Regions from separate parts of the Mesorhizobium sp. B2-3-14 genome, predicted to be linked through region 1. Evidence: predicted binding sites of a transcription regulator. Region 1 holds the regulator's gene; each other region holds the start of a gene.
What was found. The regulator LexA, encoded in region 1, represses DNA repair genes until DNA is damaged. The targets are predictions, from matches to a motif close to TGTTCNNNNTGTGTTCNG.
Positions count from the first base shown of each region.

Region 2: FJ950_RS14925 (PA0069 family radical SAM protein) is a predicted target of LexA. The motif match lies at 3,459-3,476, and genes of this name have one in related genera.
Region 3: FJ950_RS21885 (sel1 repeat family protein) is a predicted target of LexA. The motif match lies at 2,745-2,762, and genes of this name have one in related genera.
Region 4: parE (DNA topoisomerase IV subunit B) is a predicted target of LexA. The motif match lies at 1,703-1,720, and genes of this name have one in related genera.

Region 1 covers NZ_VFVP01000002.1:774,402-780,453, reverse strand. The annotation lists gene FJ950_RS08435 (ABC transporter ATP-binding protein) at 1-345, opposite strand, end outside; gene FJ950_RS08430 (ABC transporter substrate-binding protein) at 404-1,390, opposite strand; gene FJ950_RS08425 (GntR family transcriptional regulator) at 1,541-2,314, shown strand; gene lexA (transcriptional repressor LexA) at 2,725-3,468, shown strand; partial or broken gene FJ950_RS08415 (ComEC/Rec2 family competence protein) at 3,462-5,914, opposite strand; gene gltX (glutamate--tRNA ligase) at 6,018-6,052, shown strand, end outside.
Region 2 covers NZ_VFVP01000005.1:83,807-89,858, forward strand. The annotation lists gene FJ950_RS14895 (methyltransferase) at 1-171, shown strand, start outside; gene FJ950_RS14900 (S49 family peptidase) at 249-1,112, shown strand; gene FJ950_RS14905 (membrane protein) at 1,195-1,380, shown strand; gene FJ950_RS14910 (4-(cytidine 5'-diphospho)-2-C-methyl-D-erythritol kinase) at 1,407-2,309, shown strand; gene moaB (molybdenum cofactor biosynthesis protein B) at 2,296-2,850, shown strand; gene FJ950_RS14920 (glycosyltransferase) at 2,879-3,400, opposite strand; gene FJ950_RS14925 (PA0069 family radical SAM protein) at 3,551-4,705, shown strand; gene FJ950_RS14930 (ribonuclease HII) at 4,858-5,553, shown strand; gene FJ950_RS14935 (F0F1 ATP synthase subunit B) at 5,681-6,052, opposite strand, start outside.
Region 3 covers NZ_VFVP01000009.1:75,149-81,200, reverse strand. The annotation lists gene FJ950_RS21900 (AMP nucleosidase) at 1-1,388, opposite strand, end outside; gene FJ950_RS21895 (hypothetical protein) at 1,506-1,700, opposite strand; gene FJ950_RS29575 (hypothetical protein) at 1,741-1,896, opposite strand; gene FJ950_RS21890 (DUF2147 domain-containing protein) at 2,105-2,446, opposite strand; gene FJ950_RS21885 (sel1 repeat family protein) at 2,886-3,152, shown strand; gene FJ950_RS21880 (branched-chain amino acid ABC transporter substrate-binding protein) at 3,580-4,701, shown strand; gene FJ950_RS21875 (acetyl/propionyl/methylcrotonyl-CoA carboxylase subunit alpha) at 4,782-6,052, opposite strand, start outside.
Region 4 covers NZ_VFVP01000002.1:548,330-554,381, reverse strand. The annotation lists gene FJ950_RS07360 (type II and III secretion system protein family protein) at 1-535, opposite strand, end outside; gene cpaB (Flp pilus assembly protein CpaB) at 626-1,552, opposite strand; gene parE (DNA topoisomerase IV subunit B) at 1,791-3,848, shown strand; gene FJ950_RS07345 (FUSC family protein) at 3,893-5,962, shown strand; gene FJ950_RS07340 (DUF2336 domain-containing protein) at 5,959-6,052, opposite strand, start outside.

The sequences.
Region 1 (6,052 bases):
CAAGGTGCGCTTTTGGCTACGCAAATCGGCCAGCAGCATGTTTTCCGCAACCGTCATGCTGGCGGCGGTGCCGCGCATCGGGTCCTGGAACACGCGCGCCAGTTTCGCGGCGCGCTTGTGCACCGGCATTGCAGTCACGTCGGCGCCGTTGATCAGGATCTGGCCGGAATCGAGGATCAGGGCGCCGGAAATGGCGTTGAGCATGCTGCTCTTGCCGGCCCCGTTGGAGCCGATGACGATGCCGAACTCTCCGGTGGCCAAGGACAGGCTGAGACCGTCCAGCGCGACCTTCTCGTCGGCCTGGCCCTTGTAGAACACTTTGCGCGCGGATCGAATCTCCAGCATCGTTCCTCCCTGACCTCGGGATAGCGGCGCCGACGCCGTCACCCCGGCAGTTCCGATGTTAGTCGACGATGCAGCCGCAATCGGCCATTGAAGCCGGTATCTCGATGCCGAACGCGGCCATCGCCTTGCGCGAGATCGTTGCCATGTGGTCCTTGTAGGCCGGGCGCGACGGCGCGATCGTCTTGGGATCCTTGCCCTTGAGGATCTCGGCGGCGATGTTGCCGGCGTTGACGCCGACCTGCGTGTAATTGACCGCGAAGCTCGCCGGCACGGTGCCGTTACGGACCGCACTGTCATCGGAGTTGACGACCGGGATACCGGCCTGGCGGGCGGCCGCGGAGACAGCGGCGATCGCCGGCTGGATCAGGTTCGAGGCCGGGCCGTAGATCACGTCGGCCTTGCCGGCGAGCGAAGCGATGCGTTGCTGGATGTCATTGACGTTGTCGATGCCGACCTCCACCACCTCGAAACCGGCGGCCGGTGCCGCCGCCTTGATCTTTTCGACCAAGGCAACGTCATTGGCCTCACCGGGATTATAAGGCACGCCGAAGCGCTTGGCGTTCGGCAGCAGCTTCTTGGTGAAGGCCATCACCGCGGCGACGTCCTGCAGATCGCTGGCGCCGGTCATGCCTTCGTCTCCGGCGTCCCATGACGGCACCAGCTTGGCCGCCACCGGATCGGTGACCGCGGCAAAAACGATCGGAATGCCGGAACCGGCGAGCGCTTTCTTGGCGATCTGTGAGACCGGCGTGGTGATGGTGTAGATCAGCTTGGGCTGCTCGGCCTGCAGCTTGGCGATCATCTGCGGCACCAGCGACGCATCGAAATTGGTGTGGCTCTCCGTGTAGACGACGTCCTTGCCCTCGACGAAGCCGTTATCCGTCAGCGCCTTCTTGAAGCCGGCTATGGCGGCGTTCAATTGCGGATGCTCGCCGAAATTGGCAATGCCGATACGGATCTGATCGGCCGCGGCACTGCCGGCACTGACCATCAATGCGCCTGCCAGGGCCAAGCCCGACAACCAAGCGGATTTCGACTTCAACATCATTTCCTCCCAGATTTGATCAGGGCCGCTTGGAAACGCGGCTACTACGGCGATCATGGTGAGTCCGCTGGTCTGTGTCAAACATTATATATAATTGTTGCTGTGACGCACTATCATATATACTTTTCGCCAGACGACGGATTGATCACCATGCTGAATGAAACGAGTTCCACAAAAACGGAAGCCGCCTATCAGCTGTTGCGGCGCGACATCCTGACCACGCGCCTCATGCCCGGCGCCCCGCTCAAACTGAGTGCGCTGCGCGGCACCTATGGCGTCGGCTGGACACCGTTGCGCGAAGCCCTGTCGCGGCTCGAGGCCGAACGCCTGGTCACCGCGATCAGCAATCGTGGTTTTGCCGTGGCTCCGGTGTCGCGGGCCGAGCTGGAGGATCTGGCACGCGCCAGGATGGTGGTCGAGATACCCCTGTTCCTCGAATCGATGGAAAAAGGCGGCAGGGAGTGGGAGGATGCCGTGGTCACCGCCCACTACCGGCTCTCGCGTTGCAAGACGGCGGTCGACGATCCCTCGGACGCGGCCGTCGACAGATGGGACGAGAACCACGAGGCTTTCCATGCGGCGCTGCTGAGCGCCGCCACATGCGACTGGCTGTTGCGGTTCCGCTCGACGATCTCGGATCAGCTGCGCCGGCATCATCGCTTCCTTGGTCTGGCGCCGACACTGCGGGCCGCGGCCGGCCTCAAGGATGGCTATGAAGAGGCAATCGAAGCGCTACGCGAAGCGATTGCGATCGAACACCATACCGCGATCATGGAAGCGGCGCTCGACCGTGACGTCGAGCGGGCCAAGGCGCTGATGACGGCGCATATCGGCTACACACTGCACGTCTATGTCCACAGCGAAGACAGCGGCGCTACCAGATACGCCGCTCGCGCCGGCAGCTTGAAGGCGGGTTCGGGATAACTTCAGCGCTTCCGCGACGCCTATTCGAACGCGCTGGCCGGAGTGCGCCGAACGCCCCGATCCATGGCCGCCCGAAGCTACCAATCGTTGGCATTTTGGTTTCGTTTCGTTCCGCGAATAATGGCTCCGCGAATTATACGTCCCTCCGAGGAGAAGCCTTCCAACTAACTGATGCCAAAGCCTCGTCGGCGGATGGGCCACAGGCCATTAACCAAAACGATTTCAATGCGCCTGCCGACGGCGGAAAGGACTGGTTGCCGCCCGCCGTCGCGGGCAAAAAACTTCAGACCCCTTAACAAATTCATTAAACTTTAAACGGTTGCAGAACACAACTGGAACAGATAGTGTTTGTTCTGGGTTTGTTTTTTCGATTCTGGTTCAACCTTTCGTTCAATGTCTTGGGGGCCGCCATGCTGACACGCAAGCAACATGAACTGCTGATGTTCATCCACGAACGGCTCAAGGAAAGCGGGATACCGCCTTCCTTCGACGAGATGAAGGAAGCACTCGATCTTGCCTCCAAGTCGGGGATCCATCGCCTGATCACGGCCCTGGAGGAGCGCGGCTTCATTCGCCGGCTACCCAATCGGGCGCGCGCGCTGGAAGTGCTGCGGCTGCCGGACTCGATCGCGCCGGGCCTCAATGCGGCAAAGAAGTTCTCGCCAAGCGTCATCCAAGGCAGCCTTGGCCAAGGCAGTCTCGGACGCCAGATCAGGCCGGCCGCTGCGCCTTCGCGCCTGCCCGCGGCCGGCAACGACGACGACGCGGTTTCAGCCGTGTCCATCCCGGTCATGGGCCGTATCGCCGCCGGTGTGCCGATCGATGCCATCCAGCATCAGACGCATTCGATCTCGGTGCCGCCGGACATGATCATGGGCGGCGAGCACTATGCGTTGGAGGTCAAGGGCGACTCGATGATCGAGGCTGGTATCTTCGATGGAGACACGGTCATTATCCGCAATGCCGACACGGCAAGCCCGGGCGAAATTATCGTGGCACTGGTCGACGAAGAGGAAGCGACACTGAAGCGGTTCCGCCGCAAAGGCGCTTCGATCGCGCTCGAGGCCGCCAATCCAGCCTACGAAACGCGCATTTTCGGGCCGGACAGGGTCAAGGTACAAGGCAAGCTGGTCGGGTTGATCAGGCGCTACTGAACCGGCTTGTCATCGGGCTTGTCGGGTTTTTTGTACGGCGGCAGCCCCCTTGCCTCGCGTGAGAATTTTCGCTGTTCGTGCCAGGGCCGGTATGGTCCGTCGACGGCAAATGCGATCGCGGCCCGGGTCGTGGCCGACTGGGGATTGAAGAAGACGGCAGCGCTTCCCTTGCGGGCGAGCTGCCGTTTGGTGACGACGAGAACCAGTGGATTGTGGCAGGCGTCATAGGCGGTTGCGTCATTGACGATGATCAGGTCGGCGAAAGCGCAGGCTTTCCAGGTGGTCTTGCGGTCCTCGACATAGGCAATGATCGCGCCGGAAGGGTGCCTGGCAAGGCACAGGCCTTCGCGGCAGTAGAAGGGCGATCCCGGCGGCAGGTCGGTGGGACTGGCAACATCGAATTGCCTGTCTGTCGTGTCGAACATTTCCGGTTTGACGATTGTTTCGGAGATCAGGGCGCGCTTCCAGTTGTCGGTTGCGAATTCGTTCGGACGTTCCCGGTTGACGGCCAGTTCGCCATTGCCGATCGGCAGCGCGACCAGCCGCGCATCTTCCGAGATCAGCACATCGGGCGCGCGTGTGTGCGACACAGTCAACAGGCCGGCGAGCGCGAATGGCAGCGCCGCGAGCCGCAGCCATGTCGTCGCCATCGTCGCGATAACCAGCGCGACGGTGACCAGCAGCACGGATTGCTGCGAAATCAGCCCGACTCCATCGACCGGAGAGCGCTCCGATATCCACGCCGACACGGCGATCATTGCTGTCAGGCCCTTGCCCATGAGGTAGAGAGCCGGCCAATCCAGTCCGAATGGCATCAACAGCGCGCTGGCGACGGCCAGGAACATCACGACCGACACGATAGGCATCACGGCCAGATTGGCGAACAGGCTGAGCGGCGATACCCGCTGGAAATGCCAGATGGCAAACAACGCCGTGGCGCTGCCGGCGATAATGGACGTCATGGCCAATCCACCTGTCGCCAGCAGGAATTTTCGCGTCAGGAACCCGGGCAGCGATCGCTTTCGCGGCGGTGGCCGCGTCTTTCCCGCACGGTGATCGGCCCAGCCGGCATAAGCGCCAACCAGGGCCGCGGTCGCGGCGAACGACATCTGAAAGCTCGGGCCGACGACCTCGTGAGGCGAGACCAGGATGACGGCGATCGCCGAGATCCCCAGATTGCGCATGGTCAGCGCAGCGCGATCGAAGAACACGGCAATCAGCATCACCGCCAGCATGATGAAGCTGCGTTCGGCCGCAACGACGACACCGGAAATGATGAGATAGGCCGCGATCGAGAACAGTGCGGCGGCGGCCGCGTATTTCTTCACCGGCCGGCGCGCGGAAAGTCTGGAAACAGCGCGAAGGCACCACGCAGCAGACCCATGATGGTGCCGGCCACAAGCGCCATATGCAGTCCCGAAATAGAGATGATGTGATAGATGCCGGTACGCCGCATCGCTTCATTGATTTCATCGGGTATGCCGGCGCGCACGCCGACGATCAGCGCCGCCGCGATCTCGCCTTCAGCGCCGCCGACGCTGCCCCTGATGTGGTCGGCGATGGCTTCGCGGGCATTCTCGATGCCTGAAAAAAGGCGAGCCGATAGCGGCATCTCACCGTCGTCGGCGGAAACAACCGTTGGATTGCCGAGAAAGAAGCCGCTGCCGCCGATGCCGGCGAAATAGCTGTCGAAAGAGAAGTCGTAGCTGTCCGGCCGCACCGGGCCGGTCGGCGGCAACAGTTTGGAGTAGCCTGTGATGAGCGAGCCGGCGGTCATTCCCGGTGGTATCTTGCGTGCGGAAAGCCGGACCCTTTCCGGCGCATAGCGCAGTTTCGGCCGGGCGGTCGAAATCACGTCCATGGTCAGCCGGATGCGGCCGCTCTCCATCTCTTCGAGCGAGACCACGCGGCCGGTCAGTTGCGTGGAGATTTCCGAACCCAGCATCCGGGTTCCGGCTCGCCATGTTTCAACCTTCGCCGCGAGCAGGCCCAGCGCGCACAACAGCACTGCCATGAGACACAGATGGGTTTTGGGCCAGGAACGCGAGACGAAGGCACAGACCGCCATCAGCACCACGACCGCGACGGGCTTTGCAAAGTCGGGCTCGGACGCCAGCGAGAAATAGGCGATCGCCCCAACGGCCAGACAGACCGGCACCAGCAGGAACGCGATGCCCCGGTCGAGTTCAAGCTCCGCCGCCCGGGCCACGCCATGGCGCAGGCGAGGCAAGGATACCAGGCCGATTTGCCGGCGCACGCGCACGATCCTGCCCGCGGCAGGAGCCGGCGCCGGCGCCTGCCCACCTGCCTGCAGCGACCTGGTTTCGGGTGCAGCCACGAGCGGAGATGGCAGTGGGATCGTCGCAGGCGCCGCAAACAGGGATCGCTCGCTGACGCCGATAGCGGCATCCTCGCCCCGATCCGAGCCCCGGCCTCGTCCAGTCATCGGGTCTGCCCCTTGCACCCTCGACGTCCTATGCTACATGAACGCGCAACGCGCGAAAGTCCGCACGCTCCGCACCCAGCTTCAGACGTTTTCCGAGAGTTCCATGCCCGACAAGGTCATCACCCGTTTTGCCCCCTC
Region 2 (6,052 bases), on a different contig from region 1:
CACCCTCGCCCGGACGCGGCCGCAATCCGCATTATCGTGCGGGCAGCACTTGGGGCACGAGGAAAGCTCGCCATCCGTCCGCCCCTGATGCTTCACGCGCGATCGGGCAACGGCCCCGACGAGCGCAGCGAAATGATCACCAACGGGCTCGCCTCGCTGTTCGGAGACTGAGCTGTTGGCGGCCTACACATTGCCGTTGGCCGGGAAATCCCTACATGCCTGCAACCATCGCCGGAGACCACGCCATCGTGAAACGTCTTTTCAACCGCCTGCTGCCGAAGTCCTGGCGCTCCTCCGTCGTCACCGTTCCGGTCATCCGACTGCACGGCACCATCATGGCCGGCGGAGGCCAGTTCCGGCCGAGCCTGTCGCTTGCTTCCACCGCCGGACTGATCGAAAAGGCGTTTTCCTTCGAGGCGCCGGCGGTCGCGATCTCGATCAATTCGCCGGGCGGCTCGCCGGTGCAGTCACGGCTGATCTTCAAGCGCATCCGCGACCTTGCGGTCGAGAAGAATAAAAAGGTCCTGGTCTTCGTCGAGGATGTCGCGGCGTCCGGCGGCTACATGATCGCGGTCGCCGGCGACGAGATCTTCGCCGATCCCTCCTCCATCGTCGGCTCGATCGGCGTGGTGTCGGCCTCGTTCGGTTTCCCGGAACTGATGAAGAAGATCGGCGTCGAGCGCCGTGTCCACACCGCCGGCCAGAACAAGGCGGTGCTCGATCCGTTCAAGCCCGAGAAGAAGGAAGACGTCGAGCGGCTCAAGGTGCTGCAGCTCGAAGTGCACGAGACCTTCATCGATCTGGTCAAGGAGCGCCGCGGTACGAAGCTGGCGGACGATCCGGACCTGTTCACCGGGCTGTTCTGGACCGGCAAGCGAGGCCTGGAGCTCGGCCTCGTCGATGCGCTGGGCGACATGCGCACGGTGCTGAAGACCCGCTTCGGGCCGAAGACCCAGCTCAGGCTGGTGGCGGCGCCGCGCGGTTTGTTCGGCCGCTTTGGCCTGTTCGGCTCGAGCAAGGGCTTTTCGGCACCCGATATCGCCGCAGTTGCCGCCAGCGGCGTCATCGATGCGGCGGAAGAGCGCGCATCGTGGGCGCGCTTCGGGCTTTGAAAAAGCCATGAAAGCGTCTAGCATGGTTGCCCGAAAGACCCGACCGGCCGGTCTTACCGGCCCAGCGTGGTAGGAGTTTGACATGCCGCAGCTCATTTTTTTCGCCGTCGTCGGCGTCGCCGCCTATTTCGGTTACCGCACCTTCGTGCGCGAGGCTGAACGCGTGACGGCCAAGGTGCGGCGCACCGAAAAACAGGCGGCCAACGGCGCGATGGGAACGCTGGTCAAGGATCCGCAGACCGGCGAATACCGGCTGGCCAAGGACTGACCCTCATTTCACTCGCAATCGAGACTGTGGAATCCGGTCAGCGTGCCCGGACATGGGCCGCACCCGCCAAGATAAACCTAGCTTTGCACGTCACCGGCAGGCGCGCCGACGGCTATCATCTCATCGAAAGCCTGGCTGTGTTCACGCGCTTTGGCGACAGGATCGAGATCGCGCCGGCCGACGCCGATGAGTTCAGCGTGTCCGGCCGCTATGCGGCGGACGTACCGCTCGATGGCGGCAATCTTGTGCTGAAGGGCCGCGACGCCCTGCGGCAGGCCGCCGGCGTTCGGAGCACGCCGCCGGTAAGCATCAGGCTCGAAAAGAACCTTCCGGTCGCATCCGGCGTGGGCGGAGGGTCGAGCGACGCGGCGGCCGTGCTGCGCGGGCTGACCGAGAGCTGGGGGCTGGAGCTCGACAGCGCCGAGCTGGCGCGGATCGGTCTTTCGCTTGGCGCCGATGTGCCGATGTGCCTGGCGGCAAAGCCGCTGGTCGCGCGCGGCATCGGTGAGGAACTGTCGATGGTGCCGGATTTTTCAGCACTGGGTCTCGTGCTGGTCAACCCGGGCGTGCCGGTCTCGACGACGGAAATCTTCGCCGCACTCTCCCGTCGCGATAATGAGCCGCTGCCGCCGCTGCCGCGCAGCATCGATTTTCACAGCCTGCGCAACTGGCTGGAAATCACCTGCAACGATCTCGAGCGGCCAGCCCTTGCGATGCAGCCCGCCATAGGCAGGGCGCTTTCATGGCTTGATAAGGCCGGATCTGGCTTTTCACGAATGTCCGGGTCGGGCGCGACGTGCTTCGGCCTGTTCGAGACCGGCAATGTCGCCAAGCGCGCGGCGGCCGAGATCCGCAGCCGCCAGCCCGACTGGTTCGTCGCGGCAACGCGCAGCATGGCGTCGGAGGCTGGGCGAGATGGCCAGAATTGACGAGAGCCGTGCCTTCATTCCGGTGCGCATCGCGGTGCTGACTGTTTCCGACACACGCAGCCTGGCCGACGACAAATCTGGCCAGACACTGGCCGATCGCATTACCAAGGCCGGCCACATCCTGGCCGCCCGCGATATCGTCACCGACGACCGCGAAAAAATCCGCGACGCCGTTCTGGCGTGGTCGCGGGACAAGGCCGTCGACGTCGTGATCACCACTGGCGGTACCGGTTTTACCGGACGCGATGTGTCGCCCGAGGCGCTGGAGCCGATCTTCGAAAAGCGCATGGACGGCTTTTCGGAAGTGTTCCACCGCATTTCCTATGACAAGATCGGCACCTCGACGATCCAGAGCCGGGCGACCGGCGGTGTCGTCAACGCCACTTTCGTCTTCGTGCTGCCGGGCTCGCCCGGCGCCTGCAAGGACGCCTGGGACGGTATCCTCGAGCCACAGCTCGATTACCGGCACATGCCCTGTAACTTCGTCGAGATCATGCCGCGCCTGGACGAACATCTGCGGCGCGGCAAATCGGCGTCGTAAGCAACGCCACGCAGAGCCGTTGCAAAAATCACCCCCGAGAGCGGTGCTTCGGCTGCGCTGGCCAGATTTCGGCGTCGAGCCGCCTGGTCGCCAGCCCGCGCGCTAAGGCCTCGGCGGTGCCGTCATTCTTGGACAGCGACGCCGCCTGTCGCTTGCTGATCACTAGTCCGTCGGCGAGCGCGCGGTTTGCCGAAAAGACCCGGGCCAGGAACGGTGGACGGCTGCCCCGCGCCCGCGAGAACCGGGCCGCTATTGTCTGCCTGGCCGTATGGGCGACGACGGCGTCGATCCAGCCCTCCACCAGCCTCGCACCCGGTTCGAGAAACAGCAGCCAGTCACCCTTGGCCTGGCGGATGCCGGCGGCGATGCCCCCGCTCCCCACATAGTGGCAGCCGGCATGCTCGGCGACGCGATGCGTCTGGTCGCTGGAGCCCGTGTCGCAGACGACAACCTCGCGCACCACGCCCTCGACCGCGCCGCCAATCAGCGTCGCCAGCGTACGGGCGAGCCCCTCCTCGTCATTGTGCGTTTCAATCAGAACACTGAGCATGGTTAGCCGAATAGCGGAAAGCGTTGGTCGGCGCCAGTTTTTGCAGCGCACCATAGAAAGTTCTTGATTTGTTCTCATCGACAAAATAGGAATAGTTTCATGAGCAGAGCGATTCGACACAACATGGACAGTCCCTGGGAGCGGGCGAAGATGGAACCGATCATGCGCGCCGACATTGCAGCCTTCGGAGCAGGGCGAGCCGAAATGGCCAACGCGATGATCGAGCAGAGCGGCATGCGGGTCCGTCCGGACCGCAACCGCGGCCGGTCGGCAGGCATCAATCCGTCCGGCCGGTTCGAACCTGTCAGCCGGCATGTCTTCGACGACGGCTGGAGTTCGCTGGAGGAACTTCCTCCCTTTAAGACCGAGGTGCAGGTGGAAAAGCCGCGCACCATCATCACCCGCAACGAATCGCCCGACATCTCCTTCGACCGGTCGATCAATCCCTATCGCGGCTGCGAGCACGGTTGCGTCTATTGCTTCGCGCGGCCGACACACTCGTTCATGGGCCTGTCGCCGGGCCTGGACTTCGAATCCAAGCTGTTCGCCAAGCCCGACGCGGCACGCCTGCTCGACAAGGAATTGTCAAAGGATGGCTACCAGCCGCGCACCATCGCCATCGGCACCAACACCGATCCCTACCAGCCGATCGAGAAGCAGTACCGGATCATGCGCGAAATCCTCGAAGTGCTGGAGGCGCGCGGCCACCCGGTCGGCATCGTCACCAAGTCAGCCCTGGTCGTGCGCGACATCGACATTCTGTCGCGCATGGCGGAGCGGGGCTTGGCCAAGGTGGCGCTGTCGGTGACGACGCTTGACCGCATGCTGGCCAGGACGATGGAACCTCGGGCATCGACGCCGACCAAGCGGCTGGAGGCGATCAGGCAGCTTTCGGATGCCGGTATCCCCGCTTCGGTGATGGTGGCGCCGATCATTCCGGGCCTGACCGACCAGGAGATGGAACGCATCCTCGACTCGGCGCACCATGCCGGGGCGCGCGAAGCCGGCTATGTGGTGCTGCGCCTGCCGCTGGAGGTCAGCCCGATCTTCAAGGATTGGCTGCTGCGCCACTATCCCGACCGCTACCGCCACGTCATGTCGCTGGTCCGTTCGATGCGCGACGGCAAGGACTACGATTCGGAATGGGGCAAGCGCATGAAGGGCGCCGGGCCCTATGCCTGGCAGATCGGCCGGCGCTTCGAAATCACCGCCAAGCGGCTCGGCCTCAATGCCGAGCGGCGTACACTGCGGACCGACCAGTTCGTCGCTGCCGGCAAGGACCAGGAGCAGTTGATGCTGCTCTGAACCGAAAATCGCCTCGGCTGTTCATTGCCGCCGTGGCAAAGAAATCCCGTCCGGCCTGCCCCGGCCTGCAGACGGTGCCCTCCCGGTCCGGCGCCCCACCCGACCCGGAGGGACTTGCGGAGAATCGGAGCCGATGCGAACCTCGCCGCAACATGGCTCGCGCGCGTTCTGATTCTCCGCCTCTCTTCGAAATCGTCGAGAAACCCGATTTCTCCTTCGAGACGAAGGCGATGGCCGATGGTTTGTGGCCGGTCGCGGGGATGGACGAAGCCGGTCGCGGCCCGCTCGCGGGTCCCGTGGTCGCGGCGGCAGTGGTGCTCGACCCCGCCAATATTCCCGAGGGTCTCGACGATTCCAAGCGGCTTAGCCACCTGCAGCGCGAAGCGCTGTTCCTGCACATCATCGGCTCCGCTCTCGGCGTATCGATGGCGTCGATCAGCGCCGAGGGCATCGATGGCACCAACATCCTCAAGGCGAGCCTCGAAGCGATGCGCCGCGCACTGGTCGGGCTGCCGGTGCAGGCTAAGCTCGCGCTCGCGGATGGGCGCGACGTGCCGCCGGGATTGCCCTGCGAGGGGCGCGCGCTGATCAAGGGCGACCAGCGCTCCCAATCGATCGCCGCAGCCTCGATCGTCGCCAAGGTCATGCGCGACCGCATGATGCGCGGCTGCGGCAACCATCACGACCGCTACGGCTTCGAAGTCCATATGGGCTACGCCACGGTCCGGCACCGCACGGCGATCGAGGCGCATGGGCCAGTGGCTCGGCTGCATCGCACCTCGTTTGCGCCGTTCCGGCTGGGCGGGACTGAAGTGGTTGAGGAAGAGAGCTTGGCCGGGCTGGAGTAAGGCGACGGCAGTGGCAATTCCATCTTCCCCACGAGGGCGGAGATTGGCCGCTTGACGCGCCGCTTTCTCCCAAAAAAGAAGCCGCCAGGTTGCCCGGGGCGGCTTCATGGCAGCGACTGAAGAACGTTCAGTTCAGCTTGGCCTTCACATCCTGCAGCGCGGACCTGAACAGGTCGGCTCCGGCCTTGGCGTCAACTTTGGCGGCGAGCAATGCGCGTGCCGCCTCGACGGCTATGTCGACGGCGCTGGCGCGCACTTCGGCAACCGCGTCACGCTCGGCTTGTCCGATCTTCTGCTCGGCAAGCGCGGTGCGCCTGGCGACGTAGTCCTCGGTCTTCTTGTGGGCGTCGGCGGCCAGCAGTTCGGCCTCGCGCTTGGCGGCCGCTACAATGTCGGCGGCCTCCTGCTCGGCTTCCTTGCGCTTCTTCTTGTATTGGCCGAGCAGTTGTTGGGCTTCGTCGCGCAGCTTGCGGGCCTCGTCGAGCTCACTGCTGATCCT
Region 3 (6,052 bases), on a different contig from region 1:
TTCTCCATCGCCCTGATGCCGATAGTCAGGTGCTGCGCCACCTGCCGCTTGTAGAATTCGGTTGCCATGCCAGGCAGCTTCAACTCGCCATGCAGCGGCTTGTCGGAAACGCACAGCAGCGTGCCGTAGGGGACGCGGAAGCGGAAGCCATTGGCGGCGATGGTCGCCGATTCCATGTCGAGCGCAATGGCGCGCGACTGCGACAGCCGCTGCACCGGTCCGCGCTGGTCGCGCAGTTCCCAGTTGCGGTTGTCGATGGTGGCGACGGTGCCGGTACGCATGATGCGCTTCAAATCATAGCCCGACAGGCCGGTGACCTCGGCGACGGCTTCCTGCAGCGCGACCTGGATCTCGGCCAACGGCGGGATCGGCACCCAGACCGGAAGATCGTCGTCCAGCACGTGGTCCTCGCGCACATAGGCATGCGCGAGCACATAGTCGCCGAGCGCCTGGGTGTTGCGCAGCCCGGCGCAGTGACCAAGCATCACCCAGGCATGTGGCCGAAGCACAGCGATATGATCGGTGATGGTCTTGGCGTTGGAAGGACCCACGCCGATATTGACCATGGTGATGCCGCCATGGTTCGGCTTCTTCAGATGGTAGGCAGGCATCTGCGGCAGGCGCTGTGGCGCTACGCCTTCGCTGGGCGCGCTCTGCCCGGCCCGGGTGATAACGTTGCCAGGTTCGACAAATTCCGTGTAGCCGTCACCGCCCTTTTCCATCAGGTCGCGGGCGCGGGCGACGAACTCGTCGATATAGAATTGATAGTTGGTGAACAGCACGAAGTTCTGGAAATGCTGCGGGCTGGTTGCGGTGTAGTGCGTCATGCGGTGCAGCGAATAGTCGATGCGCTGCGCCGTGAACGGCGCCAGCGGCCGGGGCTCGCCGAAGGCCACTTCGAACGTGCCATTGGCGATCTGATCGTCGGTGCCGTCGAGATCCGGCACGTCGAACAGGTCGCGGATCGGCCGCTTGATGCGTTCGGCAGCGGCGCCGTCAACATAGGTGCCTTCCAGAAAAGCGAAATGCAGCGGGATCGGCGTGGTCGATTCCGAGACGGCTACCGACACGCCGTGATTGCGCATGATCAGCCGAAGCTGCTCGATGAGGTAGGTCTCGAACAGGTCCGGCTGGGTAACCGTGGTGGCGAAATGACCTGGTGTTGGCATGTGGCCATAGGCCTGGCGCGAATCGACCTGGGTGAACGAACTCGTGGTGACGCCGATCTCGGGGTAGAAGGCCCGGTAGCGCTTGCTGCTGTCGCCGCCGGCGGCTAGGGCCGCGAAGGAATCGCGCAGAAACTTGGTATTGCGGTCGTAGAGCACCTGCAGCGCGGCAACGGCCTTTTCGGCGTTATCGAAGCTTTGCCGGCCAAAGGGCTCGGGCATGACGACAGATTCGATGGCTTGGGGATAGATTCGCTTTTCCATGGCTCAATATAGAGACTTGGACGGGCGGTTGGGAGGGGGCTCGCCGCCGAAGGCACTCAAAGCGCCCTTTTTTCTTCAACCCCGCTGCAGGCTGACCAGTAGTACGAACCCGACGCCTGACTTTCTGAGCGCCGGCGCCTCGATCGTCGAGCCGCTATCGGCGCGCATCATCGGCACCGCCAGGACCGGAGCGGCCAGAAGTATCAGGATGAGCGCCGCCCGCGGCAGGAGCCGGAGGGTCTTGGAGAGGTTGGCGGCGATGCGGTTCATGATCTCTGTGCTCTTCTTTTCGAGGTCCGGGTTCTCTGCTTCAGTGACGAAAATCGGTCGGGCAGGCGAGATGGCACATTCTGGTGGCGCCGTCCCAGGAGCGCGGGGAACGGCCCGCTTCGGCGACAAGGATGGCGAAGAACATTCCAAACAGGCTCATCAGCAGGCAGACGATGGTGAAGCGGCGAGCAAGCATTGGGTCCGTGTCTCCTTCAACACGCATGAGAATGCCCTGACGCCTCTGAACCGGCTCTGATGCCGGCGTTCATCTGCCGTTCAAATTGATTGAAGGGATGTTGACTGGGTTGCGGCAACCAGAATGCCGACCGAGCGCTGCCTGCTCATCGACAGAACGAAAACGGGGCCCGCCAGGCCCCGTTTAGAGATCACACGGAAATGGTCGCTTAGAGTTTGTGCCAGGTCTGGCTCTTGCAGATCAGTCCGCCGAGCACGCAACCGCTCATCTTGAGCGAGGCGCCCGACAAGGTTGCCTTGCCCGAATAGGTCTTGTCATTTGCCGGATCGGTGATGTTGCCGGTGTATTTGTTGTCGCCGGCCGCCTTGAGCGAGCCGATGGTCTTGCCGGCATATTTGCCTGATTTGAGCGTGATGGAGAACGAGCTGCTGCCTGAAATGGCAGCGGTGTCGCCGGCTTGCGTTTTCCAGTTGCCCTCGATCGGATCGGCCCACGCCGCGCCGCTCAGGATCAAAGTGGCCGCCAGGGCCAGGCTCACTTTTCGAGACATGTCTTCCTCCCTTTGGATAGCCGGCCGAATGCTCCGCCTCGCCGGTCTGCCGCTTACGCAAACGTAAGCTAATCCAGCTTCCGTCAAAACGAAAGCGGTGCCGCGACGGAAGGTTTTGGCATTTCGAAAGCGCCTGAATTCGCCCTGTCGGCCCGGAAATGAAAACGACCAGCGCCTCGTGTTTGCTTTCTAGGGTTAGCAGAGTGTTGACCGCGCGCTCGAAAATTTTCGGCAAATTTGGCGAAAACCAGCTGAATTGCTGGCTTCGTATCCTTAACGAATTTTCGCGTTTACCTCTTGTTTTAGCTTTGTTTTCCTCAAATTAAGCACGCCATTTAACGACGGATTCAAGCCTGCGCGGCATTCTCGAAAGCATCGAAAGAGCGGCCCGGACAAGACGAACGGAGGCAGCTCTCGGGAGCCAGACAGGGGACTAAAAATGGCACGTTTTGAAATGCTTGAAGCAGGCTTCGGCGCCATGGGGGCAACTGCCCAGGCCGACATTCTTTTCGAATTGGGCATGATGTATGCGACCGGCCGCGATTGCGAAACCGACGTCGTTGCCGCCCACAAATGGTTCAACATCGCCGCCATCAAGGGATCGGCCCGCGCCGCCGAGTTGCGCTCGGAACTCTCGGCGGCCATGTCGAAGGTCGAGATCGCCAAGGCGCTGCGCGAAGCCCGCGAATGGATGACCATGCACTGAGTTCCGCCAGACGGAGACGCTCCGGCCAAGACCGCAGAAAGACGGTCGGGCCAACAGGGAAAAGGCTGCGCAGACAGCCAGGCCACGGCCATCGACAACGAGAATGCGGCACGCCGACAGGTCCAAGCCGCGCGACGGACCATGATCCCGAAGACTCCGGTTTTCGGAAGGATCATGGCCAACATGAAGACAGGGAAGGTGGGTTGGGTTCACAGCGCGGGGGCGCAGGGGAAACAGCCTGACCGGCAAAAAAAGCCACGACCGGCCGGAACAAGGCTGGCGTGGCTTTTTGCGTGGATGAGGCCGCGCAGGCCTAATCGAGTGGCGCCAATGCGCCTAGACAGGTCCGATGAAGGATGAAATTGTCCCGCCTCTCTGGAAGAAGCGCGGCCGGGCGGCCGCGCGTGAGTGGAGGAGTTCTATTGTCATGAAAAAAATGAGTGTTTTGAGCGCGGCCATTTTCGGCCTGATGATGAGCGCGCCGGTCGCGTTCGCCGATGACATCACCATCTCCGTGGTCGGCCCGATGACCGGACAGCTCGCCACCATCGGCGATCAGTTCAAGCAGGGCGCACAGGCCGCCGCCGATGCCATCAACGCGGCTGGCGGCGTCAACGGCTCCCAGATCAAGCTCGACATCGAGGACGACCAGTGCGATCCCAAGCAGGCGGTGTCGGTCGCCAATCGCATCGTCGCCAACAGCGTCAAGTTCATCGACGGGCATGCCTGCTCGGGTTCCAGCATTCCGGCCTCGGCGGTCTATGCCGAAGCCGGTGCCCTGATGATGAGCCCGGCTTCCTCGAACCCGGTGCTGACCGATGCGGCCGCCAAGGCCGGCTGGTCGACGATCATGCGTCTCTATACGCGTGACGACGCACAGGGCGCCTTCATCGGCCCGTGGATCGCCAAGAAATACGCCGGCAAGAACGTCGTCATCCTGCACGACAAGAGCGCTTACGGCCAGGGCGTGGCTGATGCCGTCAAGGCGACCATGAATGCCGGTGGCCTCAAGGAGGTTTATTATGACGCCATCAACCCCGGCGAGAAGGACTATTCGGCGCTTGTCACCAAGCTGAAGGATCTCAAGGCCGATGTCGTCTATTTCGGCGGTTATCATCCTGAAGCTGGCCTGATCCTGCGTCAGTCGGCGGAACAGAATTTCAAGTTCCAGCTGATCATGCCGGACTCGATCGCTTCGCCGGAATTCTGGCAGGTTGCCGGCCCGGCCGGCGAGGGCACGATGTTCGTGTTCCCGTCGGATCCGCAGGCAAAGCCGGAAGCCAAGGCAGCCGTCGAGAAGATCAAGGCCGGCGGCTTCGTGCCGGAAGGCTTCACGCTGTTCTCCTATGCCGTGGTCCAGGCATTCGCCGAAGGCATCAAGCGTGCCGGCAGCGACGATCCGGCCAAGGTTGCCGAGGCGCTGAAGAATGGCACGGCGATCAGCACCGTTGTCGGCGACGTCACCTTCGACGAGAAGGGCGACCTCAAGAATGCCAGCTACGACATCAACCAGTGGCATGACGGCAAGTACGCGCCGATCGCGCAGTAATCGCCCTGGCAGTCGGGTACTCCAAGGGAATGGCCGGTTCGTCCTGGCCATTTCCGTTTGCGGTCCGCGGTGCGCTCCTTCTATCCGCCGGCGGCCGCGGTGGACGCGTTCTGGTCCTCGGCGAACCGCACCAGCACTGTCCCGTCGGTGACCTGTGCGCCTTCCCCGGCGATCTCGGCGATCACCCCGTCATGCGGGGCGGCGATGGTGTGCTCCATCTTCATCGCCTCGAGGATCAGCAGAGGTTGCCCTTTGATCACAGCGTCGCCTTTCGCCACGCGCACAAGCTTGACCAGGCCCGGCATCGGCGCGCGCAGGCTGCCGGTGGCGGCGGCCGCTCCATCGCTCCTGGCCAAGGGGTCCGGCACCGCGAAAGTATAGCCGGCGGCGCCTTCGAACACCGTGATGTGGCCAGGCCAGCGGGCGAGGCGGGGAACGGCGCGAATATCATGCAAATTGGTGCTGTCATAAGGCGCATCGAGCGCCACCTGGAAGCGCCCGTCCGATCGCACTGAAATCCTTGCCTGAATGGCTTCGTCGCCGAACGTCAGCCGCATGCGCCGCGCCACGCCCTGGAAATGCGCATAGCCGGCGAGTGACGACCACGGGTCGTTCGACGGCGGCAATGCTCCGGCACCCGAGGCCGCCAGGGCGGCAGCCGCGATGATCTCGCCGGTCGGCGGCGCGACCGCCGTCAGCGCCTCCTGGTGTCTGCCGATCAGGCCGGTATCGATGTCTTCAGCCGCAAAATCCGGATCGGCGGCAAGAGCGGCAAGAAAAGCGGTGTTGACGGTGGAGCCGGCAATCTCGGTTTGCGCGAGCGCGGTGCGGAGCGCTTCCAGCGCCTGCCGTCTGTCTCCGGCATGGACGACCAGCTTCGCGATCATCGGGTCGTAGTAGGGCGAGATGGCATCGCCAGCCCGCACGCCGGTCTCGATGCGCATTGTTGCCCCGTCGGGCGCCGCGTCGGGAAACTTCAGATGGTGCAGCGTGCCTGTCGCCGGCAGAAACCCCTTGGCCGCATCCTCGGCATAGATGCGCGCCTCGAAAGCATGGCCGCAAAGCGTGATCTCGCTCTGTGTCTTCGGCAGTTTTTCGCCGCTGGCGACCCGTAGCTGCCATTCGACCAGATCGGTGCCGGTGACCATCTCGGTGACCGGATGCTCGACCTGCAGCCGGGTGTTCATTTCCATGAACCAGAAGCGATCGGCCTCGAGGCCTTGCGAGGCGTCGACGATGAATTCGATGGTGCCGGCGCCGGAATAGTTGATTGCCTTGGCGGCCTTCACCGCCGCCTCGGTCATTGCCTTGCGCAAAGCCGGCGTCATGCCGGGAGCGGGGGCCTCCTCGA
Region 4 (6,052 bases), 230 kb from region 1:
TGATCTCGACGAACCGGACATTGAGCTGAACCTGCTGCGACGAAGAGATATTGACCGAGTTGATCACTTCCTCATTGCCGGAAAAGCGGCTGGCGATCTTGCTTGCCTTGTCCGCCGCAACCGCGTCATCCGCCTCACCCGACAGCACGACACGGCCGTTGGCCGAGCCGACCTTGATCTTGGCGTCCGGCACACTGGCACGGATAGTGTTCGCCAATTGGTCGGTGTCGAGCGTCACCTCGATGTCCACGGTGCCGACGAGCTGCTTGTTCTGGTCGAACAGCGCAATGCCGGTGGTGCCGAGATTGTTGCCCAGCACATAGAAGGATTTGTCGGTCAGCGGGTTGACGTTGGCGATCTCCGGATCACCGATGACGATCTGGTAGAAGGCCGCGCTCGTCATGATCGTCTTGGGCTTGCCCTTGGCAACCTTGATCGACGCATTCTTGGTCGACGAGACATAGACGATGTCGTTGTCCGCCTTCGCCGCTCCGGGCAAGGCAAGCACGCCGCTCGCAGCCAGGGTAAACGCCATCGCCAGGGCGCGCACCAAGCGCGACCGAGCCGTCATTCGATATAGGGTACGCATCAACATTGTCCCGTCCCGCCCGGTCCCCACCGGTCTTTACTTCTGGTCCCGCGTTGGAACCTGATATTCCTCGGCCTGCGTGCCGCGCGTCACGATGATCGTCTTGAATTTCGGCTTCTCCGGCTCCTTCGCTATGGCATTGAACAAGGAGCCGGCCACGGCCTGCGTCTTGGAAGCGACGGATCCGCCGAAGGAAGAGATGGTGGTGACGCCGTTCTTGCCATCGCCGCCTTCGCTGGCGGAGCGAAGCGACAGCGACAGCGTTCCGACGGTGCGGGCAAGCGCCACTTTCTGCGCGCCGTCGCTCGTCACCTCGAGGGTCACGGAATTGGCCACCTGCGGCGTCGTCTGGCGCTCGTCGGCGCCCTGCCCGACGCTGAGCACCTTGGCGTCGGCAACGACGATCTCCGAGGTGATGGTCGAACCGGCAGCCCCTTGCGCGTTCTTGGCGACTTCCTGGATTTCGCCGGCATCGCGCGTCAGCACGACATCGACCCGGTCGCCCGGCGTCACGAAGCCACCGACGCCGGCGATCTCGTCGGTGCGGATGGTGACCGCCCGCATTCCGGGCGTCAGCATGTTGGACAGCGTTGCGCGGCCGTTCGGTCCCGACAGCTTGGCGAGCAGCACCGGCTCGTTGATCTCGATCGGCGACAGCGCGACCCGACCGCCTTCGCCGAGCAATCCATCGATGGTGGCAAAGGCGCCCTGCGGAAGGGAATCCTGCGGCCACGGGATTTCGCTGAGCTTGGAGCGGTCGAGCTCCATGCCGTAGCGCAACGGCGCGTTCGCCACCACGATGGTCTTGAACTCGATCCTGGGCGCGGCCGGAGCGGCGATCGAGGCCGTTTTCTCCTGGGCATCGGCCTTCGCTTGGCTCTTGACCCAGAAATCCGCGGCAAAGATCGAGATCGCGCCGAAAACGGCGGCGATGCCGATCATCGTTATGGCCTTGCCCCTCACGCCGAAAACCCCTGATGCCCGTCGTTTCTTGTTATGTTGGGCTCACGCTAGGCGGCATTGTTAAAGAATCAGGAATATTGCGCGGCGGCATTTGACCTATTTCCGCCCGCTTGGTTATCGAATGGTTTTAGGGTAAGAGCAGTTAAATCCCCGAACGTAACAGGAACCTCCGTCGCTTGGCGCTGAAAAGCGTGGCAGTATCGACGGGGTGATTCGCAGCTTGGACTCTATGGCAGGCATGGACGACAACAACGATCTTTTCGGCAATCTGGAAAAACAGCCGCAGCCGGTTCGCACGCCGGCGCGCCCGGCGGATCCGCTGGTACAGGCGGCCGCCAGGCGTCCAGCCGCAACCAAGGATGGCAGCGAGGGCTACAGCGCCGCCGACATCGAGGTGCTTGAGGGCCTTGAGCCGGTGCGCCGCCGGCCAGGCATGTATATTGGCGGCACTGACGACAAGGCGATGCACCATCTGTTCGCCGAGGTCATCGACAATTCGATGGACGAAGCGGTTGCCGGCCACGCCACCTTCATCGATGTCGAACTCTCCGCCGACGGCCATCTCACGGTTACCGACAATGGCCGCGGCATTCCGGTCGACATGCACCCAAAATTCAAGAAGCCGGCGCTCGAAGTCATCATGACGACGCTGCATTCGGGCGGCAAGTTCGACTCCAAGGTCTACGAAACATCCGGCGGCCTGCACGGCGTTGGCGTCTCCGTCGTCAACGCCCTGTCGGATCATCTCGAGGTCGAGGTGGCACGTGGGCGCCAGCTCTATCGCCAGCGCTTTTCGCGCGGCGTCCCGGTGACCGGACTGGAGCAGCTCGGCGAAGTCCACAACCGGCGCGGCACAAAAATCCGCTTCCATCCCGACGAGCAGATTTTCGGCAAGGGCGCGGCCTTCGAGCCGGCGCGTCTCTACCGCATGACGCGTTCGAAGGCGTACCTGTTTGGCGGCGTCGAGATCCGCTGGACCTGCGATCCCTCCCTCATCAAGGAAAAGGATCAGACACCGGCCAAGGCGGAATTCCATTTCCCAGGCGGCCTCAAGGATTATCTGAAGGCGTCGCTCGGCGATGAATTCCAGGTGACGCGCGAAATCTTCGCCGGCAAGAGCGACAAGCAAGGCGGCCATGGCTCGCTCGAATGGGCGGTGACCTGGTTCGGTGGCGACGGCTTCATCAATTCCTACTGCAACACCATCCCGACCGGTGAAGGCGGCACCCACGAAGCCGGCTTCCGAAACGTGCTGACGCGCGGCCTGCGCGCCTATGCCGACCTCGTCGGCAACAAGCGCGCCTCGATCGTCACCTCGGAAGACGTCATGATTTCGGCCGCCGGCATGCTGTCGGTGTTCATCCGCGAGCCGGAATTCGTCGGCCAGACCAAGGACAGGCTGGCGACGATCGAAGCGATACGCATCGTCGAGACCGCGATCCGCGACCCATTCGACCATTGGCTGGCCGACAATCCGCAGGAAGCCTCGAAGCTGCTCGACTGGGTGATCGCGCGCGCCGACGAACGGGTGCGCCGCCGCCAGGAAAAGGAAGTGTCGCGCAAGAGCGCAGTGCGCAAGCTGCGCTTGCCGGGCAAGCTCGCCGACTGCACGCAGAACGCGGCGGCGGGTGCCGAACTCTTCATCGTCGAAGGCGATTCCGCCGGCGGCTCGGCCAAGCAGGCACGCGATCGTGCCAGCCAGGCCGTCTTGCCGCTGCGCGGAAAAATCCTCAACGTCGCCAGCGCCGGCAATGACAAGCTGGCCGCCAACCAGCAGATATCGGACCTGATCCAGGCGCTCGGCTGCGGCACGCGGTCAAAATACCGTGACGAGGATTTGCGCTACGACCGCGTCATCATCATGACCGACGCCGACGTCGACGGCGCACACATCGCTTCGCTGCTGATCACCTTCTTCTACCAAGAGATGCCGGCGCTGGTGCGCGGCGGCCATCTCTATCTGGCGGTGCCGCCGCTTTACTCGATCAGGCAAGGCGGCAAGGTCGCCTATGCCCGCGACGACGCCCACAAGGACGAGCTTCTGCGCACCGAATTCACCGGGCGCGGCAAGGTCGAGCTTGGCCGCTTCAAGGGCCTGGGCGAAATGATGGCCGCGCAGCTCAAGGAAACCACCATGGATCCAAGGAAGCGCACCTTGCTCAGGGTCGATGTGAACGAAGTCGATTCCGCCACCAAGGACAGGGTCGACGAGCTGATGGGCACCAAACCCGAAGCCCGCTTCCGCTTCATCCAGGAACGCGCCGAATTCGCCGAGACGGAAGTGCTGGATATCTAGCCGCTGGCGCGTTTAGCTTGCGTTCCTGACATGGAGACCAGCATGTGACCTGGGCGCGGCTGAAAACCTATTTCGAGACGAGCCTGGCCGGGCTGACGCAACCGACACGCTCGGACTGGATTTTCGCGCTGCGCACCGTTTCGGCCGGCATGATCGCATTGCTGGCCGCTTACGCGCTGAAGCTCGACCATCCGCAATGGGCGATGATGACGGTGTTCATCGTCGCCCAGCCGGTTGCCGGCATGGTGCTGGCGAAAGGCTTCTACCGCCTGCTCGGCACGCTGGCCGGCGGTGTCGCGGCAATTGGCATCACCACGGCATTCGGCACCGGCCCCTGGATTCTGGTGACGGTGCTTGCTGTCTGGATTGGCATTTGCACCTTCGTCTCGTCGCTGCTGCGCAATCCCGAAGCCTACGGCGCGGCTCTTGCAGGCTACACCGCAATGATCATCGGCCTGCCCGCTTTCGGACAACCGCATCTGGTCGTAGACCTCGCGGTCGCGCGTTGTGCCGAGATCGTGCTCGGCATCGTCTGCGCCGGCCTGACCAGCCGACTGATCCTGCCAAAACTGGCCAGCGACGCCATCGTCTCGCGGCTGAAACGCTGCATTCTCGACCTCGCCACCTATGCCGGCGGTGCGTTTTCAGGCGGCGACCGGGCAACGCTGATCGGCCTGCACCGGAAGCTTGTCGCCGATACCCAGACGCTTGGCGAGATGCGCGCCTATGCCAGGCTCGAAGCGCCGAGCTTCGCGCCGCGCGCGCATCCGGTGCGGCGCACCATCGGACAACTGCTTTCGGCACTTTCGGCGGCGCGCGCGCTCTATTCGCATGCCGCTCCCAAAAACGCCGCCCTCATCCCGGTACGCTCGGAACTGCAGGCCCTTGTCAGCGAACTGGCAGCCAAGCCGGGAGCGCTGGACGATACCTCATCCTGGGTGGCGCGGCTCGACGCGATCTCGATCAGGGCCAGGCAAATGCCCGACGCCTCGATCGAGCCGGGTGAGGACAGGGTCGGCACCATTACCCGCCTTACCATAGCGGCCGATTTCGCCGAGGCGCTGAAACAGGTGCTGCGTGGCCTCGATGCCTTGCGCGCGCCGGTCACGCGCCGTCCAGGTCCCGGCAGCCAGCAGCCGGCCCTGGTGGTGCATCGCGACTATCCCGGTGCTGCGCGCAACGCCATCCGCGCGGCCGTTGCCACGCTGCTGGTGGCGGCTTTCTGGCTGACGACGAAGTGGTCGGAGGCGGCCGGCACCGTCATCCTCGTTGCCGTCGTGTCGAGCCTGTTTGCCGCTCGCCCCGACCCCGTGCAAGTATCCTGGGGATTCTTCAAGGGAACGCTGCTCGCTTTGCCTTTTGCCTTTCTCGTCGGGCAGGTTGCGCTCCCTGCTCTGCCCGGCTTCGGCTGGTTCATGCTGTTCGTCGTGCCGATCATGGTGCCGGCGGCACTCGCCATGGCCAATCCGCGCTATGTCGGCGTGGCGACGGCCTTCGCCATCAACTTCCTGGCCTTCCTCAGCCCACATCAGGCGATGACCTATGATCCCGGCCCCTTCTTCGCCGGCTCGGCATCGATCCTCGTCGGCATCCTCTTGGCCATCGGCGTCTTCATCGTCGTATTGCCGGCCGATCCATGGCTCGCGGCCGACCGCATCGTGCGGGCCATGCGGGAGGATCTGGCGCGGCTTTGCCTGCATGAGCGCGTGCCGAGGCGCTCAGCCTTCGAGAGCCTCGCTTACGACCGGGTCAATCAGTTGATGCCGCTGGTGCAGAATTCCGGCAGGAAGGGCGAGGCGGTGCTGGGCGGCGGCGTCGCTTCCGTCACGGTCGGCCTGGAAATCCTGCGGCTGCGCACGGCCAGCCAAAACCATGCCCTCCCATCGGAAACGACGCTTTCAATCGCCACCTTCCTGAGGGGACTGGCGCGCGAGCTGCTTTTCCGAGCCCCTGGGGATCCGCAAACAGCGACCATTGCCGTCGCCCGGCAGTATGCGGCAGGCATCGCCCAGCGAAACGCCACCGGCGACATGCTGCAGATCGCGGCGTCCCTGCGCATCATCGCCGCGGCGATGGAAGATTTCCCGGATTTCTTCGCGAGGGAGAAAACCTAGGCAGCGGCGATCGCCAGTGCATGGCCGCGTGCGTTCTCACGCAGGGCGTCTAGGTGGATCGATTTGATCAATGCGGCAAGATCGCCTTCG